DNA from 4 places in the Kluyvera sp. NPDC087067 genome. Region 1 is predicted to be linked to each of the others. Evidence: predicted binding sites of a transcription regulator. Region 1 holds the regulator's gene; each other region holds the start of a gene.
The links. The regulator PurR, encoded in region 1, represses purine synthesis genes. The targets are predictions, from matches to a motif close to CANGCAAACGTTTGCNTG.

Region 2: a site for PurR is predicted at 1,735-1,752, ahead of tusA (sulfurtransferase TusA). Genes of this name have one in related genera too.
Region 3: a site for PurR is predicted at 2,013-2,030, ahead of pyrD (quinone-dependent dihydroorotate dehydrogenase). Genes of this name have one in related genera too.
Region 4: a site for PurR is predicted at 1,199-1,216, ahead of purL (phosphoribosylformylglycinamidine synthase). Genes of this name have one in related genera too.

Annotation. Positions count from the first base shown of each region.
Region 1 is NZ_JBIUZS010000001.1:696,549-699,668, reverse strand. Features, by position in the region: gene ACIPDS_RS03385 (MFS transporter) at 1-369, opposite strand, end outside; gene ACIPDS_RS03380 (YnhF family membrane protein) at 530-619, opposite strand; gene purR (HTH-type transcriptional repressor PurR) at 914-1,939, shown strand; gene punR (DNA-binding transcriptional activator PunR) at 1,957-2,868, opposite strand; gene punC (purine nucleoside transporter PunC) at 2,980-3,120, shown strand, end outside.
Region 2 is NZ_JBIUZS010000005.1:58,074-61,193, reverse strand. Features, by position in the region: gene ACIPDS_RS14085 (MFS transporter) at 1-300, shown strand, start outside; gene ACIPDS_RS14080 (DcrB family lipoprotein) at 334-891, opposite strand; gene ACIPDS_RS14075 (7-cyano-7-deazaguanine/7-aminomethyl-7-deazaguanine transporter) at 965-1,630, opposite strand; gene tusA (sulfurtransferase TusA) at 1,812-2,057, shown strand; gene ACIPDS_RS14065 (bifunctional metallophosphatase/5'-nucleotidase) at 2,256-3,120, shown strand, end outside.
Region 3 is NZ_JBIUZS010000001.1:208,940-212,059, reverse strand. Features, by position in the region: gene ACIPDS_RS00900 (YcbX family protein) at 1-212, shown strand, start outside; gene zapC (cell division protein ZapC) at 209-751, opposite strand; gene pyrD (quinone-dependent dihydroorotate dehydrogenase) at 917-1,927, opposite strand; gene ssuE (NADPH-dependent FMN reductase) at 2,178-2,753, shown strand; gene pepN (aminopeptidase N) at 2,886-3,120, opposite strand, start outside.
Region 4 is NZ_JBIUZS010000008.1:203,371-206,490, reverse strand. Features, by position in the region: gene mltF (membrane-bound lytic murein transglycosylase MltF) at 1-1,046, opposite strand, end outside; gene purL (phosphoribosylformylglycinamidine synthase) at 1,293-3,120, shown strand, end outside.

The sequences.
Region 1 (3,120 bases):
TGGCACCACGCTTGCCGCAACCACTGAACCCAGGCCAAAGAAAGCACCATGGTTAAGGCTCGTGATAATACGCGACACCATTAAGGTGGTGTAGTCCGGCGAGAACGCCGACAGCACATTGCCGAGGGTGAAGATAGCCATCAGGAAAATCAGCGCATTACGGCGACCGCGATGCGAAAGCAACAGGGTCATTAGCGGCGCGCCTACCATCACACCAACGGCATAGGCGCTTATCAACATACCGGCGGCAGGAATGGAAACATCAACCCCTTTCGCGATAACCGGCAAAAGTCCCATCGGCGAGAATTCGGTGGTGCCGATACCAAAAGCCCCAATGGCTAACGCCAATAAAGGAAAATTCATTTTCATACAAAAGCTCCGCTAAGCCATACGCAGTACGCGGCATGACAACATGGGGCAAAAGCATGACAGCAATCACAGAAAAACAGAAGTGTACAAAACAGCAAAAGATTATTGCTATTTGGATAACAATAAAACGAGAGGGAGCGAATGCTCCCTCACAGGGGGATTAATGCAATATCGCGGTAAACGCCGCCGCGACGATCAGCGCGAGCGCAACGAAGGTAGTACCGAGTGACAACTTAAGGTCGGTGCTCATCAATTTTTCTCCTTTTGATTACCACAGTAAAACTGCGTTTAATCATTTTTGCACACTTAATCGCAAAAATCTTCACAGATTTAGCAGGATGATGGTTTTTGTTCTTCCACTTTGCGTCAGGATAAGTCAAAATTCGACGCTTATTTATAAGCGAACCGGCCATTGACCCCCTCCTGTCGTCCTGTATCGTTTTCCCGGCGAAATGCAATCTGCAAGATTGTACCAGGGTGTGTGAAGGCAAACGTTTTCCTTTCGGTATTTTCAGGGGCAGGCCAGGGTCTGGAGTGAGATGGAATGGCAACAATTAAAGATGTAGCGAAGCGCGCAAACGTTTCCACTACAACCGTATCACATGTTATTAACAAAACCCGTTTTGTCGCTGAAGACACGCGTGAAGCGGTATGGGCAGCGATTAAAGAGCTGCACTACTCGCCAAGCGCCGTCGCGCGCAGCCTCAAGGTTAACCACACCAAATCGATTGGTTTGCTGGCAACCAGTAGCGAGGCGGCTTACTTTGCTGAAATCATCGAAGCCGTTGAGAAGAACTGCTTTGAGAAAGGCTATACCCTGATCCTTGGCAATGCGTGGAACAATCTGGAAAAGCAGCGCGCGTATTTGTCAATGATGGCGCAAAAGCGCGTAGATGGCCTGCTGGTGATGTGTTCTGAGTACCCGGAATCGCTGCTGTCGATGCTCGAAGAGTATCGCAACATCCCGATGGTGGTTATGGATTGGGGTGAAGCCAAAGCCGACTTTACTGACTCAGTCATTGATAACGCCTTTGAAGGCGGGTATATGGCGGGTCGTTACCTGGTGGAACGTGGGCATCGTGATATCGGCGTTATCCCAGGGCCGCTGGAGCGTAACACCGGCGCGGGCCGCCTGGCAGGCTTTATGAAAGCGATGGAAGAGACGATGATTAACGTCCCGGCCAACTGGATTGTGCAAGGCGATTTTGAGCCAGAATCAGGCTATCGCGCAATGCAGCAAATCCTGTCCCAGCACCCTCGCCCCACCGCAATCTTCTGCGGCGGTGATGTGATGGCAATGGGCGCGCTGTGTGCAGCCGATGAAATGGGGCTTCGTGTTCCTCAGGACATCTCGCTTATCGGCTACGATAACGTGCGCAACTCTCGCTTCTTTACGCCTGCGCTGACGACGATTCACCAGCCAAAAGACTCGCTGGGCGAAACGGCCTTCAATATGCTGATGGATCGTATCGTCAGTAAGCGTGAGGAGTCGCAGTCAATTGAGGTCCATCCACGCCTCATCGAGCGCCGCTCCGTGGCTGACGGCCCGTTCCGCGACTATCGCCGTTAAGTCCCTATGCGGACGCCCTATTCCGGCGTCCGCAGCCATTCATCGTTTAACGTCTCACTGTCCCCTAAATACTCTAATAGCCAGCTTAGCGCCGGCGAGGCTTCGCTTTGCTGCCAGGTCAGGCAACAGGCGGCATCCGGGAACGGATTTTCTAAGGTTAAGGCGACCCACTCACCGCTATCAAGCCACGGCTGCGCCCGATGTCCGGGGATCATTGCCGCGCATAGCCCTGCGGAAATGCACGTTTCCGAAGATGCCCAATCGGGGACAACCACTCTTTTCTGGTTATCGAGAAGCCAGGTGGTGCGCTTAGGCAATGAACGAGACGTATCCTCAAGCACCAGTGAGGGCCAGTTGCGCAACACATCATCGCTGAGCGGCCCGTCCATTTGGGCGAGCGGATGGGCATGGGAAACCACACAATGCCAGTTAAGCATCCCCATATCACGAAAAGCAAAACGTCCGCCAATCGGGATAGCCTGGGTGGCACCAATCGCTAATTCCACGCGACCATCCGCCAGCGCGTCCCACACGCCGTTAAATACCTCCTGAAAAACGATAAGCTCGACATCGTTAAAATGACGATAGAAATCTACAATCATCTGTCGCGTTCGCGCCGGTTTAACGATGTTGTCTACCGCAATAGCCAGTTGCCCCCGCCAGCCGTTGGCAATCTGCTGACACTGTTGACGGGTGATCTGCATTTTTTTGATAACAGACCGTCCCTCTTTCAAAAACCAAACGCCCGCAGGCGTAAGTTCCACATCCCGATGGCGCCGTTCAAACAGCGGCACCGCCAGCCATTCTTCTAACTGGCGGACGGTATAGCTCACAGCAGAAGGCACGCGATGAAGCTCCTGCGCCGCCGCGCTAAAGCTACCGTTACGCGCCACGGCATCAACCACTTCCAAAGAATATTCAGACCACATTTTCTGCCTGCAAAAATTTTGAATCCATGACTCAAATATTAGCGTTTCACAACCACCAATGCACTCTCTACACTCTGCGGCATTGTTTATTGATGATAGAAAGGTCGTATTATGCAACCGGGGAAAGGATTTTTAGTCTGGCTAGCAGGGCTGAGCGTGCTGGGTTTTCTGGCAACAGATATGTATTTGCCGGCCTTTGCGGCCATTCAGGAAGACCTGCAAACGCCGGCCTCCGCCGTGAGCGCCAGCCTC
Region 2 (3,120 bases), on a different contig from region 1:
GTCGGTTTCGCAACCGCGCCGTTGCTGGCAAAAATCGGCACGTTTCTGGCGGGGGCGGGATTCTCGCTCGTATTCCCGGCGCTCGGCGTGGTGGCCGTCAAAGCCGTGCCGCCGCAAAACCAGGGGGCGGCGCTGGCAACCTATACCGTCTTTATGGATCTTTCGTTAGGGATAACCGGGCCGCTGGCGGGGTTGATGATGGCGTATATGGGAGTGTCGACAATCTATATCGCGGCGGCGGGGTTGGTTACCGTGGCCCTGTTGTTGGGGTGGCAATTAAAAAAACGGCCTCTGGCGTAACGACGCGAGAGGCCATTTCAACATCATAGAGAATTAGTTGATGACTAAAGTATTAATGATGTTTTCCGCAGCGGTCTGCGCCTGCTGCTGATTGTCCGCTGGCAGCGTGACCTGAATGGTCAGCAGTTTGCCGTCGACTTTACCGAGAACCACGGAAGAGTAAGCGGTCTGGCCTTTAGCAGAGATAATGCTGTCGAGCTGCTGAAGGGGGTGGCCTTTTACGTCGATGGATTTATTGGTCACCACCTGCAGCTGCGGATCGCGGTTGCGCTGCTGTTCTTCCAGGCGTTTTGCCATGACGGCCAGATCTTCGTTAGTCCCATCACCCACGATAACGATGACCGCTTTCTGGCCGGTCGCGTCGGAGTAAACGTGCATGTTGTTGCTTTGCGTCCCCAATTTGCCGCTCTGATCGCTCATACCGGCAGGTAACGTGAAGCCTACCTTACCGTCTAACAGGCTGATGGCCTGCCCGGCGGCGTCACTTGCGGCAGCCGAACCCTGTGCGGGGGTGCTGGTATCGCTGTTATCACAGGCAGCAAGACCCGCGACCAGCAGGCCAATACCAACATATTTCACCAATTTGCGCATTGACTTCTTCCTTTCGATAAACAGCCACTAACGGCTCATTTATCTATCTTATCACAACCAATGTCATGAACTCTTAGCCGGGCTGTACTACGGATAAATCAGATTTATCTGCCAGCCTTTTCATCAGCATATTCAACAGTACGCCATACATTGGCAGGAAGAACGCAATGCTAATGAGCACTTTAAAGGTGTAGTCAACAAGGGCGATTTCCACCCAGTGCGCCGCCATAAAAGGATCGGTGCTGCGCCAGAACGCGATAAAGAAGAACGCCAGCGTGTCGCTGATATTACCGAACAGCGTGGAAGCCGTAGGGGCCAACCACCAATGACGGCTTTGACGCAGACGGTTAAACACGTGGACATCGAGGATCTGCCCTAGCGCATACGCCATAAAGCTGGCGGCCGCGATTCGCGCAACGAACAGGTTGAAGTGTGCGAGCGCGCCAAACCCCTGCCATTCGCCCATATAAAACAGAGCAGAAATAACGTAGGAGATCATCAGCGCCGGGATCATCACGGCGAACACAATGCGTCGCGCCAGCGGTGCGCCGAAAATCCGCACGGTGAGGTCGGTGGCCAGGAAAATAAACGGAAAGCTAAACGCGCCCCAAGTGGTATGGAAGCCGAAAATGGAAACCGGCAGCTGCACCAGATAGTTACTGGAGGTGATCACCAGTAAATGGAATAGCGATAGCCAAACCAGCGCATGTCGGCGCTGTAGCGAAGTAAAGGGAGTCATATTGTACCTTTTTAGTGGTTGGGGTGAGGGAACCCAATAATCTGCAAACCCATTGCAGGGGCGGAATAATACTGCTTTCCCGCCTCATTGCAATGGTTGTTTTTCGCGCAATCGTTAACCTTGTTGCGTTGCCAGACCGTCAGCGTAAACTAAGGCCGTTTTTTCTGACCACGAGATTCTCATGACCGATTTGTTTACCCGCCCAGACCATACCTTAGATGCCCAAGGGCTACGCTGCCCGGAACCGGTGATGATGGTACGCAAAACCGTGCGGACGATGCCGGTGGGCGAAACGCTGCTGATTATTGCCGACGACCCTGCCACCACGCGTGATATTCCCGGCTTTTGCCGTTTCATGGAACATGAGCTGATTGCTGAGCAGACCGAGTCGCTGCCGTATCAATATCTGCTGCGCAAAAGCCATTAATATTTGCTGCGCCTGCGACAACCTACAATGTATTGATTTTTCGTGGTTTGTCCGGCGTGGCTGTCATCCCGCATTGCTAAACTCCCCGAGCTTGAGCTGCCTCTCAGTTTCACTGTTTGCCCTGTAAAGTTGCTGGTATAAATCTTGATGTGAATCGCATAATTTCTCCTCGATTCCCTTTCGGCACATCAAATAACAATGAAAAAATCGTTTCTTGCGCTTTTACTTTGCTTCGGTACCTCTGCGGCGATGGCTGAACCCGTCAATATCACTATCCTCGGCACCTCCGATCTCCATGGCACCTTCGTTCCGTGGGACTACTCAACGGATACTGAAAATCTGGCGGGCAGTCTGAGTCAGATTGCCACCCAGATTCGCCAGGTGCGGCATGAACAGCCCAACGTCATTCTGGTTGACGCGGGTGACACCATTCAGGGCAACTTTGTCGAAACCTTCAAGAACGACAAAACCAGTCCGATGATCTTAGGTTTTAACGCTCTGGACTATGACGTCTGGGTGATGGGGAACCATGAATTCGACTTCGGTCTGAAATCGCTGTCGACCTCGCTTAACCAGTTTAAAGGGACGGCACTTGCCGGCAATATCCTCTGGGACAGCGGCAAACCCTATTTACCGGCTTACAAAATCATCGAACGGCAAGGGGTGAAGATTGGCATTATTGGCATGGATACGCCGATGACCGCCGAATTTGCGAAAGGCACTGACCGGGTAAAAGGGCTTAACTTTACCGATCCAGTTGGCGCGGTGAAACAAACTATTGAGCAGATTCAGGGACAAGTAGATGCCATCGTGCTGGTGGCGCATATGGGGATTGATAACGAGAACCAGCGACCGGGCACCGGCGTCGGCGATATTGCGCGAGCGAACCCAGAACTGGCGGCTATCGTCGCCGGGCATATGCACGTAAAAGTGGATAAAGAGGTGATTAATGGCGTTATTGTCACCGAACCGGATAAATACGGTCGCGCGCTGTCGCGTATCGATTTGCAGTTTGAGCAGCATAACGGCAAGTATGTGCTGATTAACAAAGACAGCTACACCT
Region 3 (3,120 bases), 490 kb from region 1:
TTAGCGGTAATAATCAGCAGATTGTGCTCGAACAGCTTGAACAACAGGGAATTCGCGTTCCATATTCCTGCCGTGCCGGACTTTGTGGAAGCTGTCGTGTGACGTTACTTGAAGGCGAAGTGACTCCGCTGAAGAAGAGCGCCATTGGCCAGGACGGAACGATACTGAGTTGCAGTTGCGTACCTAAAACCGCGCTGAAGCTAAAGCGTTAAACCGCTTGTTCCAGGTTGTAACCGACGTTTCCGAATTGCGGTTGCAGCCTGTCGTTCATCACTTTAATCGGATCGCCTAACTGCATTGTGCGCCCCGCAAGTACCAGACCTGGCTGCGCTAACAGACACAATGCGGCGTTCTCGCCGGGTTCAACCACTAAAAGATTCACCTGGCTATTGTCATCGCTTAGCCACACGCAAGCGGCGTCGCCGGTCGTCGGTGACCAGGCATCGTGATGGGTACGAAAATGCCAGCTTTTCGGCATTTGCGGCTTCAGGAAACGGATTGCCACCAGCGCATTTAAAATGAGCTCAGCGCGATGTTCTTTGGACAACGGTAGATCGCGGCACTTTTCTTCAAAAGAAAAATAGAGTGCGGCATCATCAACGCAAAAACCGGTAGGATCAAATGCATCGGGCGTTAACATGCGGCGGGCAAAACGCGAGCGAAATAACATACCATTGGCTAAATCGAGCATCATTCGATCGTGCTCTTCATCATAATACCAACGCCAGTTATCATCAGGTTTAATTCGCATTGCTCTCCCCCATCATTTTCGCATCCAATGCTGTGCCCGTTTCTTCCGCTGTGTTACGTTGCCCTGAATAATAAAAGACTAATATGTTTAAATAAGCAACAGTAGGGAAATATAAAGCAACCAGGGCCGGAAATAAAGCCCTGGATCACATTACCAGGAAAAAGACTAGATATGGGTAATGATTTCTTTAATCAACGGTGGGCCTTTAAAAATAAAACCGGAATAAATTTGTACCAGTGAAGCTCCTGCCGCCATTTTCTCGCGCGCCGCAGTCACTGAATCAATACCGCCAACGCCGATGATCGGCAGCTGACCTTTTAATTCTGCTGACAGCATACGAATAATTTCGGTACTTTTTAATTGTAATGGACGACCGCTTAAGCCACCCATTTCATCGCAATATTTCATCCCTTGAACCAAAGAACGATCTAATGTCGTATTGGTCGCAATTACACCATCAATATTGTGACGAACTAAACTGTCGGCAACCTGGATCAACTCTTCATGAGAAAGATCCGGCGCGATCTTCACCGCCACAGGAACATATTTGTGATGTTTTTCCTGAAGCTCAGATTGCTTATTTTTAATACCGGAAAGTAGATCATCGAGCGCTTCGCCATATTGCAAGCTACGCAGCCCTGGGGTATTTGGCGAGGAAATATTTATCGCAATATAACCGGCGTAGGCATAGATTTTTTCCATACAAATCAGATAGTCATCTTTACCCTGCTCTACCGGAGTGTCTTTATTCTTACCGATATTAATCCCCAGGATACCGTCAAAATGCGCTTTTTTAACGTTCTCGACCAGGTTATCAACGCCGTGATTGTTAAAGCCCATACGGTTGATCAACCCTTCAGCATCAACCAGGCGGAACAGACGCGGTTTGTCGTTTCCTGGTTGCGGACGCGGGGTGACGGTACCTATCTCAATGGAGCCGAATCCCATCGCCCCTAAGGCGTCGATGCATTCGCCATCTTTATCCAGGCCCGCGGCCAGCCCCAGTGGATTTTTAAACGTCAGACCCATACAGGTCACCGGTTTTTGCGGCACTTTCTGGCGCACCAGCGCTTCGAGTGGGGTGCCGGTGATACGGCGTAACTGTTGAAATGTTAATTCATGAGCGCGCTCTGGATCGAGCTGAAAAAGTGCTTTACGAACGAAGGGATAGTACATGAACTCTCCTGGATTCCCGGTGTGCAAACCGGGGGCGTATTATGTGCGATAACGCGCAGAAAGGGAATTGACCTATGGCAAAAAAAGCGCAAACGTTTTCTTTGCTTCTCCCCCGCACAGCAATCCTTTATGCCTTTTTTGGTAAACCAACGCTGGAAAAAGTATTTCGCCCTCCTTATGCGCTCTGCGACACTCATGCAAATGTTATGAAATTTAGATTAATGTTTGTTTTTAGTTATAAGGAGAGTTCATGCGCGTCATTACTTTAGCCGGTAGTCCCCGCTTCCCTTCCCGCTCCAGCGCCTTACTCGAGTACGCGCGGGAGAAATTATCGACGGCAGATGTCGAAGTCTTCCACTGGCATTTGCAAAATTTCTCCCCGGAGGATTTGTTCTATGCCCGTTTCGATAGCCCGGCCCTGCAAGCTCTGACCGAACAACTGGCGCATGCGGATGGGCTGATTATTGCTACGCCGGTTTATAAAGCCTCTTTCGCCGGGGCGCTGAAGGCGCTGCTCGATCTGTTACCTGAGCGCGCGCTGGAAGGTAAAGTGGTATTGCCGCTCGCCACCGGCGGCACGGTCGCACATATGCTGGCGGTGGACTACGCCCTGAAACCGGTGCTGAATGCGCTGAAGGCGCAGGAGATCCTGCAAGGCGTATTTGCTGACGACAGTCAGGTGACCGATTACCAGCATAAACCGCAGTTCAGCACGAATTTGCATCATCGTCTGGATAGCGCGCTGGAGACTTTCTGGCAAGCATTACACCGGCGGGATATTCAGGTTCCCGCATTAGGTACGGCAAGACGGGCCGAACATGTTTGATAAAGAAAACGCCGCGAGGGAACCTCAGCGGCGTTTTTGTTGATAATGTAGCCCGGCCGAACGAAGTGACGCCGGGAACAGGCTCCGAGCCTCCCGGCGTCGGCGCTAACGCCTCGGCCGGGCTACCAGTGCTTAGGCTAACGCCTTCGCAATCTTCTCGTACAGATCGCCGGACAGATTTTCCAGACCTTTCAATTGCTCAAGCGCCGCACGCATCAGCGCCTGACGTTTTGCGTCATAGCGTTTTAAGCGGATCAGCGGCTCAATCAGACGTGATGCAACCTGTGGGTTACGGCTGTTAAGCTCGGTGAGCATTTCCACCAGGAACTGGTAGCCGCTACCATCTTGGGCATGGAACGCCGCTGGA
Region 4 (3,120 bases), on a different contig from region 1:
GCGTCGGTGCGATCGGTTAACCCAAGACTTTGGGCCGTATTTTTCGTCAGCATCATCAGACCACGCACGCCGGTCGGGGAGGTGGCGAGGGGATCCCAGTGCGACTCCTGATAGGAAATCGCTGCCAGCAAACGCCAGTCAATCTCGCTGGCATACTTTTCAAACAACGGCTGCAAATCGGGCAACACGTTATCGACCGCGCGCAGGAATGAGCGCGTATCGACATAGTCAAAATCATCGCCATGCCCGAGATACTTTTCTTCAAGACGCGCGAGCGTACCGTCATCGTTAATATTATTGAAGAAGTCGAGCATCGCCGCAGAAAGCGTATTGTCATCATCCTGCAGGCTAAACCAGGTGACCGGCTGCTCATCGGTGATATCAAGCGCGACCGCCAGTTCAGGATGCACGCGCTGGAACAGACCGATAGCTACTGAATCCGCAATGGTGTAATCCAGCTTGCCATCGATAACGGCCTGCATTAGATCGACCGACGCGCGCTTATCATCCACGGTCCATGACAGGTCGGGATACTTCTTTTGTTTTAAATTGTGCAGATCGCTAATCACAACCTGCCCGGGTGCGACGGTGAGTTGGTTTGCGCCGATGTCACTCAGGCTTCGTGGCCGCGTGTTGCCCACGCGATAAACCAGCTGCTGCGATACGGAGTAGTAGGTCGGGCCTGGCTGATAGTCTTTGACCCGTTCGCTGTTATAGACCAGCCCCGCCGCCAGCATATCGACATTGTTATGGTCGAGGTCATCAAAAAGCTGGCTGATGTTCTGACGCACGGTGATTTTTAGCTTTACGCCAAGGTAATCCGCAAACTGCTGCGCCAGCTCATAATCGAGGCCGATATCTTTATCATTATAGGTACTGTAGGTCAGCGGAGAATGCACGGTACTGACGCGCAGCTCCCCCCGCTCCTGGATCGCGGCGATTCGGTTTTCTGGTTTACCAAACCAGGGAATGGAGGGCCATAGGGCCGCTGCCAGCAACAGCGTGACAACGCCGATGAGCAGATAATTAATCTTAAGTTTTTTCAAATAGTTAATTCGCCCAGATGTAAGTATAAATCCCTGACGACGTTACGGTTTGCTATAGATTGAGCGGCATTTTGCTTAACATTACGCCAGTTGGCAACTGATTCGAGAAGTAGGTCACACCTATTGGTAAAGCGCGCCGCTGATTTTATTTCGACGCAAACGGTTTCGTCGCGGCGCAGGATTCTCTATAATAGCGCCCGTTCTCCCCCCATTGCGCACACTGAAAGCTGAGAAGACGAGAGACTTATGATGGAAATTCTGCGTGGTTCGCCTGCACTGTCTGCATTTCGCATTAACAAACTGCTGACGCGTTTTCAGGCAGCCAACCTCCCGGTAAGCAATATATACGCTGAGTATGTCCATTTTGCCGACCTGGAAGCGCCGCTTAATGAAGAAGAGCGGGCCAGGCTTGTGCGACTGTTGCAGTATGGCCCAAGCCTAAGCAGCCATACGCCGAGCGGAAAACTGCTGCTCGTCACTCCCCGCCCTGGCACTATCTCTCCCTGGTCTTCAAAAGCTACCGACATCGCCCACAACTGTGGCCTACCGCAGGTTCTGCGTTTAGAACGCGGCGTCGCATACTATCTTGACGCGGCCAGCCTGACCGCTGAGCAGGTACAAGCCGTTGCCACAGAACTGCATGACCGAATGATGGAGAGCGTATTCGACTCTCTCGAAGATGCACAAAAACTGTTTGCTCATCATACGCCCGCACCGGTTGGCTGCGTTGACCTGCTAGGGCAGGGACGTCAGGCGCTGATTGACGCCAACATCCGCCTTGGCCTGGCGCTGGCTGATGATGAAATTGATTACCTGCAAGATGCGTTTAACAAACTGGGGCGCAACCCGAACGACATTGAGCTGTACATGTTCGCGCAGGCGAACTCCGAACACTGCCGTCATAAAATTTTCAACGCCGACTGGATTATCGACGGTCAACAACAGCCGAAATCGCTGTTTAAAATGATCAAAAACACCTTCGAAACCACGCCGGATCACGTGCTGTCAGCTTACAAAGATAACGCCGCCGTGATGGAAGGTTCCGAGGTAGGGCGCTACTTTGCCGACCACGCCACCGGTCGCTACGATTTCCATCAGGAGCCGACCCATATCCTGATGAAAGTGGAAACCCACAACCACCCGACGGCTATCTCGCCGTGGCCGGGTGCGGCAACCGGTTCTGGCGGTGAAATTCGTGACGAAGGTGCCACCGGGCGCGGAGCGAAGCCGAAAGCCGGTCTGGTAGGTTTCTCCGTATCCAACCTGCGAATTCCAGGCTTTGAACAGCCGTGGGAAGAAGATTTCGGCAAGCCGGATCGTATCGTCACCGCGCTGGATATCATGACCGACGGCCCGCTGGGCGGCGCGGCGTTCAACAACGAATTTGGCCGTCCGGCCTTAACCGGCTACTTCCGTACCTATGAAGAGAAAGTGAACAGCCACAACGGTGAAGAACTGCGCGGCTATCACAAGCCGATTATGCTGGCGGGCGGGATCGGCAACATCCGCGCCGATCATGTGCAGAAAGGCGAGATCGTCGTTGGCGCAAAACTGATCGTCCTCGGTGGCCCGGCGATGAATATCGGACTGGGCGGCGGTGCGGCCTCTTCAATGGCCTCCGGTCAGTCTGACGCTGACCTCGATTTTGCCTCAGTACAACGCGATAACCCGGAAATGGAACGCCGCTGCCAGGAAGTTATCGACCGCTGCTGGCAGTTGGGCGATGCCAACCCGATTCTGTTTATCCATGACGTTGGCGCAGGCGGCCTCTCAAACGCCATGCCGGAGCTGGTGAGCGATGGTGGGCGCGGCGGTAAGTTTGAACTGCGCGATATCTTAAGCGATGAGCCGGGCATGAGCCCGCTGGAAATCTGGTGTAACGAATCCCAGGAGCGCTACGTACTGGCGGTGTCCGCTGACCAGTTGCCGTTATTTGATGAACTGTGCAAGCGCGAACGTGCACCTTATGCGGTGATTGGTGAAGCGACCGAAGAGCTTCACCTTTCCATGAACGACCGTCATTTCGACAATCAGCCAATTGACCTGCCGCTGGACGTGCTGCTGGGCAAAACGC